DNA from 3 places in the Microbacterium sp. NPDC078428 genome. Region 3 is predicted to be linked to each of the others. Evidence: riboswitches for the same ligand, from Rfam matches in the RefSeq annotation. Region 3 holds a riboswitch; each other region holds the start of a gene.
What was found. A riboswitch is a leader RNA that binds a small molecule or an ion and turns the genes downstream of it on or off. The one in region 3 is predicted to bind thiamine pyrophosphate.
Positions count from the first base shown of each region.

Region 1: it holds a riboswitch for thiamine pyrophosphate, as region 3 does, so the genes downstream of both, thiC (phosphomethylpyrimidine synthase ThiC) here and ACIGCK_RS01120 (ECF transporter S component) in region 3, are expected to answer to the same signal.
Region 2: it holds a riboswitch for thiamine pyrophosphate, as region 3 does, so the genes downstream of both, thiM (hydroxyethylthiazole kinase) here and ACIGCK_RS01120 (ECF transporter S component) in region 3, are expected to answer to the same signal.

Region 1 covers NZ_JBITUP010000003.1:90,469-92,726, forward strand. Annotated here, with positions in the region: gene thiC (phosphomethylpyrimidine synthase ThiC) at 1-1,255, opposite strand, end outside; TPP riboswitch at 1,251-1,359, opposite strand; gene ACIGCK_RS06825 (sensor histidine kinase) at 1,458-2,258, opposite strand, start outside.
Region 2 covers NZ_JBITUP010000006.1:212,624-214,881, forward strand. Annotated here, with positions in the region: gene thiE (thiamine phosphate synthase) at 1-387, opposite strand, end outside; gene thiM (hydroxyethylthiazole kinase) at 384-1,208, opposite strand; TPP riboswitch at 1,297-1,392, opposite strand; TPP riboswitch at 1,829-1,927, shown strand; gene ACIGCK_RS12450 (NUDIX hydrolase) at 1,918-2,258, shown strand, end outside.
Region 3 covers NZ_JBITUP010000001.1:229,177-231,434, reverse strand. Annotated here, with positions in the region: gene ACIGCK_RS01125 (ABC transporter ATP-binding protein) at 1-546, opposite strand, end outside; gene ACIGCK_RS01120 (ECF transporter S component) at 548-1,183, opposite strand; TPP riboswitch at 1,177-1,285, opposite strand; gene ACIGCK_RS01115 (D-alanyl-D-alanine carboxypeptidase) at 1,324-2,258, shown strand, end outside.

The sequences.
Region 1 (2,258 bases), on a different contig from region 3:
CGATCGCCGACGTGATGTGGTCGTAGCCGGGCGCGACATCCGTCACCAGAGGCCCGAGGGTGTAGAACGGCGCACCGTCGCAGAGTTCCTGCTGCCGCTCCACGTTCTCCCGCACCAGGTGGAGTGGCACATGCCCCGGCCCCTCGACCATCACCTGAACGTCGTACGCCCACGCCCGCTTCGTCAGCTCGGCCAGAGTGTCGAGCTCGGCGAACTGAGCGGCGTCGTTCGCGTCGGCCGTCGACCCCGGCCGCAGTCCATCGCCGAGCGAGAAGGAGACGTCGTACTGAGCGAAGATCTCGCACAGTTCATCGAAGTGCGTGTACAGGAAGTTCTCCCGATGATGCGCCAAGCACCATCCGGCCATGATCGACCCGCCGCGCGAGACGATGCCGGTAACTCGATCAGCGGTGAGCGGCACGTAGCGCAGCAGCACGCCGGCGTGGATCGTCATGTAATCCACACCCTGCTCGCATTGCTCGATCACCGTGTCGCGGAAGATCTCCCACGTGAGCATGCTCGCGTCGCCGTCCACCTTCTCGAGGGCCTGGTAGATCGGCACGGTGCCGATGGGCACCGGCGAGTTGCGGATGATCCACTCCCGCGTGGTGTGTATGTCGTCGCCGGTGGACAGGTCCATGACCGTGTCGGCGCCCCACCGCGTCGCCCACTGGAGCTTGTCCACCTCTTCGGCGATCGAGCTGGTCACCGCGGAGTTGCCGATGTTCGCATTGATCTTCACCAGGAAGGCCTTCCCGATGATCATGGGCTCGGATTCGGGATGGTTGATGTTGTTCGGGATGATGGCCCGGCCCGCGGCGAGCTCAGAGCGCACCAGCTCCACATCGCAGTTCTCCCGCAGCGCGACGAAGCGCATCTCGGGGGTCACGATGCCGGCGCGGGCATAGTGCATCTGCGTGACCGTTCTCCCCGGCAGAGCGCGGCGGGGACGACGCTTCGCGCCCTGCCACTCCGCCGACGCGACCCCGCGGCGTAGCGCCGCCCGTCCGTCGTCGTGCAGATTGCGCTCTCGGCCGTCGTATGCCTCGGTGTCGCCGCGCGCCTCGATCCACGAGGTTCGCACGGGCTGCAGCCCCTGCAGCGGGTCGCTGCCGGGCCCGGCAGTGCGGTACACCGTCAGCGGCGGGTTGGGGACGGCGCCGGGGGAGTCCTCGAGCGCGATCATCGTGACGGGCACACGGATGCCGTGTTCCTCGTCATGCAGATAGGCGAGCGAGTGCGATGAATCGGTCATCAGAAGTCCTACTTCCTTCGCCGGCATTACCCGGACAGGTTCGAACGGTCGCGGGCCGCATCAGCCCGATCTCAGCCCCTGCAAGGGCTCCCGTGTGGATGACGACCACCTTATCCGACGGCGCGAACGATCGAGCGCGCCGTCGGCGGGCGGGAAGGAGCATGGCCGGATGACGGAGAGCGAACAGCCGCACGACGTCGAATCAGACGGTGAGCGTCGCGCGCAGGCGTGCCCCGCCAAGGTCACCGCCGGGTGACAGCGTGATCCGGCCCTCCGCCAACTGGAGGTACTGCCGAAGGCGCGCGAGTCCGGAGGATTCGAAGGCCGCCGGGGGCGCATCGCCGTTGTTGTCGACCGTCACCGTGACCTCTCGTCCCTCGGCCGAGAGCCGCACCGCGAGCTCGCTCGCTCCGCCGTGTTTGAGCGCGTTGGAGAGCGCCTCCTCGATGACGCGGATCACGAGGATGCGAGCGAAGATGTCGACATCGTCGGCATCCAGAACCGAGGCGGACGGCTCGACCCTAGAGCGCACGGCCACCGACGGCGGCACGCGTTCCAGGATCGTCGTGAGGGCCGCCCGCACGCCTCGTTCCAGATCCGCGGGGTAGAGCGCCGCGGACAGGGTGCGGATCTCTCCCTCACGCAAGCGGGCGAGGTCCTGCGTGATCGCGCCCACCTCGTCCGCCTCCCGCTCTCCGAGGCGTGGCACAACGGACCCGAGCCGGGCCTCGAGGACGATGAAGGCGCTCTGGACGCTGCCGTGGAGGGTGTGGGAGATCTCGCGGCGCACCCGCAGCTCCTCCTCCTGCAGGGCGCGCAGAAGATCGTTCACCCGTTCCTGCGAAGCGAAGCGCACGTTGTCGGCCTCGATCACCCGCCGCCACAGCCGCTGCTGGACGAGGCTTCCGACGATGACGACCGCGCTGACGATCGTCGTCGTGCCGATCTCGAGAAGCAGAGTCTGCCGGCTCGATGCGACGGTGATGTCGTATATGCCGAGGGA
Region 2 (2,258 bases), on a different contig from region 3:
GTCCACGGTGCCGTCGGGTAGACGTGCTACCGCTGCGAGGTGCTCGTCGCTGTTCGCTGTCAGGCCGATCACGGCGTCGGGGCCGAGCTCGGCGCGGGCCGATAGCACGGCGGGGTCACCCTGCCCGAGATGCACCCCGTCGAGCGGGATCCCGCGTTCTCTGGCCGCTGCCGCGACATCGAGCCGGTCGTTGACCAGCAGCAGCGCGCGGCCTTGGATCGTTTCTGCCAGACGTTCGAGCTCACGCAGATGTGCACTGAAGCCGGCATGCTTGTCGCGCAGCTGCACCGCGGCCACCCCGCCATCGACGGCTGCCCGTACCGTCTCCACCACGCCCCGTGCACCGCAGATCGCACGATCGGTCACCAGGTAGATGCCGAGGTTCATGCCTCGCCGCCCGGCGCCGTCTCGGCGCGCACTTGCTCGGACGCGCTCACCTCCGCCGCACTGATCGCGTGCAATGCGTCGAGCAGACCGGCAGCGAACGACCCGGGTCCTGCCGTCTCTGCAGCGGCACGCTCAGCGGCGATCCCGTACACCACATGCGCAGCAGCCACCGCCTCGACCGGTGAGAACTCACCACGGATGGCAGCGAATGCCGCGATCAGCGCACCCAGCACGCACCCGCCGCCGGTGATCTTCGTCAGCAGAGGGTCACCGTTCGAAACCCGGAGCGTGCGGTCGCCGTCGGTGATCAGATCCACCGGTCCGGACACCGCGACGACTGTGCGCAGGTCTCTCGCCAGCCGCAACGCGATCGGTGCGGCCGCCTCGGTCTCATCCGTAGCCTCGACGCCCTTGCCACCCGATCCGGCCCCTGCGAGCGCGAGGATCTCGGAGGCGTTGCCCCGGATCGCGAACGGAGCCCGTGCGGCGAGCTTCTCGGCCAGAGCTGTGCGGATGGGCAGCGACCCGATCGCGACCGGATCGAGCACCCACGGCGTGCCCGCATCGTTCGCCGCGGCGACCGCTTCCTCGGACGCTGCGCGCTGCTCCGGGATCGGCGTTCCCAGATTTACCAACAGGCCGCCGGTGAGACGGGCGAACGGTCCGGCCTCGCCAACGATGTCGACCATCGCCGGTGCCGCGCCGATGGCCAGCAGGGTGTTCGCGGTGAAGTTCGTGACCACCGAGTTGGTGATGCACTGCACCAGCGGGGTCTGCGCCCTCAGCTCACCGAGCAGAACCGCGGAGGATGAGACAGACATGAGCTCTCGCTTTTTTCCACGGCGAAAGAAAGTCGAGCATCATGACGGCACGCCGAAAGCGGACACCTGGATCGGTATCTCGAACGCGCTGAAGTCATCCGGACATTCCCTTCGCCAGTACGAACTGGATCAGGTTCGACGGGTGTGATCTCAGCCGCTGGGTGCGGCACCCCGTGTCACTGCCCACTAGCCTAACGCATTCGGTCACAACTGGGAGCACTCCCGTGGAACGCTAGGGCCGCCGATGGTCAGGAGCACGGCAGATCCTGGCGAGGGCTGTCGACGGTGATTCGCCGACACTGAACCAGATCGGTGCAGCCCACGGCGCCAGGGACCATATAGAAAGATCGGATACCAACACGGGCAGCCGGCCACGGCCCTATCCTGGTACGAAACTATGCGGTCGGCAGGAGCACGGAGACGCTGAGGACTACCAGCCTCTGTGGGACCCCGGGTGAGATTGGCCGGCGGCATCGGTGCCCTCCACTCTTGCTGCACGGAATCCGCACCTCCGCCAGTACACCGAAAAAGCGGCGAGAGTGAACGCAAGACCTCGGATAAACGTTCCCTCGCAAAGAGCCACTGACCGATGAGCAGCACAAATCCTCGGTAGACGGGTGTGACGTGACACGGGGTGCTGCACGGGATCTGCGGCTGAGATCACACTCGTCGAACCTGCTCTAGTTCGAACTATCGAAGGAATGTCCAAGTGAGTGCTTCCACTTCTCCGCCCCGCCCGATTGTCGCGACGATCGCAGCAGTCATCCGTGACGGCCAGGTGCTGCTGGTGCGTCGCGCGAACCCGCCAGATGTCGGGCGGTGGGGCTTCCCTGGCGGGAAGATCGAAACCGCCGAAACGATTCAGCAAGCCGCCCTACGCGAGTTGCATGAGGAAACCGGCGTGCACGGTGAAGCACGCGAGGTGTTCACCGCTGTCGATGCCTTCCATCACGACGACTCCGGCACCCTCCTCCAGCACTTCGTCCTCGTCGCGGTGCGGTGCGACTGGCGAACCGGGGTACCCGTGGCAGCTGATGACGCGCTGGAAGC
Region 3 (2,258 bases):
CCCCGCGGGGTCGAGGTTGGCCGTCGGCTCATCGAGCAGCAGCAGGCCCGGCCGCATCGCGAGCGCCCCCGCGAGCGCGAGCCGCTGCTTCTGCCCGCCCGAGAGCGCCGACGTGGATCGATCCAGCGGCACGTCGAGACCCACGGCATCCAGCGCCTCGCCGACCCGCGTCCAGATCTCGGGACGCGGCACGCCGAGGTTCTCGCAGCCGAACGCGACATCGTCGCCGACCCTCGCGAGGATCGCCTGGCTGTCCGGGTCCTGCAGCACCATCCCGGCGCGGCCGCGCGCGTGCGCGGCGGGGACGCCGTCGAGGGTCAGCGACCCGGTCGTGTCGCCCTCGTCGTCGCCGCCGAGCACGCCCGCGAGCGCGTGCAGGAGGGTCGACTTCCCCGCGCCCGACGCCCCGAGCAGCAGCACCCGCTCCCCGGGCTCGATGCGCAGATCGATCCCGGAGAGCGCCCATGCGTTCCGCGAGGCGTAGCGCCACCCCCAGCCCGCCGCCGTCACGGCGACGGGGCGGGGCGGGGCGGGTGCTGCGCCCACGTCAGACGCGGCGGGTCACCTCGCGGCCCGACGCGAACCGGTTCAGGGCCCCCGTCGCCGCGAGGCCCCGGGCGATCAGCCACGATCCGAGTCCCGCGATCACCGCGCCCGAGATCGTCGTCGCGAGGATGTAGACGATCGTGAACGTCGCGTCGGCACCCGCGTACCAGAGGAGGCGGTCGTTGATGCCGCACGCGAGGCCCGCGCCGGCGCCGGCGAGCATCGCCACCGGGAGGCGCCAGACGGCGTAGGCGAAGAGGAGGAAGACGATCTCGGCGCCGAGGCCCTGCACGAGCCCCGACACGATCGTCAGCGGCCCCCACTGGTTGCCGACGAGCGCCGAGATGACGGCGGCGAGCAGCTCGGTGTACAGCGCGGCGCCGGGCTTTCGCACGATGAGGGCGCCGAGCACGCCCGCGACGAGCCAGGGGCCCGCGAGCAGTCCCTGCAGGCCCGGCAGCAGCGGCGAGAGCAGCTCGCTCGGCCCGAGGTACGCGACATTCCACACGAGGAACAGCGCCGCGCACGCGACGGCGATGACACTGGCGACGACGATGTCGACGACGCGCCACCGCCAGACGATCCCCGCGAATCCGCGGGGGCGAGACGGGGCGGATGAAGACGTGGACGTGCTCAAGATGTTCTCCTTCCTGCGCTGGCATGACCCAGATCAGGTTCGACGGTCGAAGCGTGGACGCTTCCTCTCAGCCCGGCACACCGGACTCCCGTGGTTGACAGGGGCGAGTATAGCCCCACGCCCCGTTGTACGTTAGGCCTGTGACCCCGAGCGACTCGCCGTCCCCGCCCGCGCTCACGCGGCGCGCGTTGCGCTCCGGCTCGACCCGGGGCGCGACGGACGGAAGCGTCGCGGTCGCCGAGCCGCCCGGGCCAGACGAGGTGGATGCCGCGGCATCCACCTCCCCCGACGAAGCCGCCGCCGAAGCCGCCGCGTCCTCGCCCCGGGCCCTTGCGTGGGTCGACGAGAGCGCGCTCGGCACGGGCGCCGCCGCCGCGCCGCAGGGCTGGGAGCCGCCGCTCGTGGAGCGCTGGCCCTCCCGCTTCGCGTGGCGTCGCGCGGCGCTCACCCCCCTCGTGGTGGTGGTGACGCTCGCCCTCGTCTACTCCGCGACGATGCTGCTCTGGCCGCTACACGCGGTGCAGCCGCAGGTCGAGGCGTCGAGCGTCACGACGACGCCCGCGGCCGCCGTCTCCCCCGCCTGGCCGGCCGACGGCTCGGCGGCGGTCGGCGTGCCGGGCCTGGGCTCCCCGCTGGCGAGCTCGGGCCAGGCCGTGCCGATGGCGAGCATCACGAAGGTAGTCACGGCGCTCGTCGTGCTCGACGGGATGCCGCTGGGCGTGGGCGAATCGGGCCCCTCGTACACGTTCACGTCGGCGGATCGCGCCGACTACCGCGCCACGATCGCCTCGGGCGAGTCCGCACTGCCGTTCCCCACCGAAGACGCCCTCACGCAGTACCAGCTCCTCGAGGGGCTCCTCATCGGGTCGGCGGGCAACTACGCCGACTTCCTCGTCGCGCAGCAGTACCCGTCGCAGGCCGCGTACGTCCGCGCCGCGAACGAATGGCTCGCGGCGCACGCGCTGACGGGCATCACCGTCGTCGACCCCTCCGGGATCAGCGCTCGCAACGTCGCGACCCCGGCGGCGCTCATCTCGCTGGGGCAGCAGGCGATGGCCGATCCCGTGATCGCGGA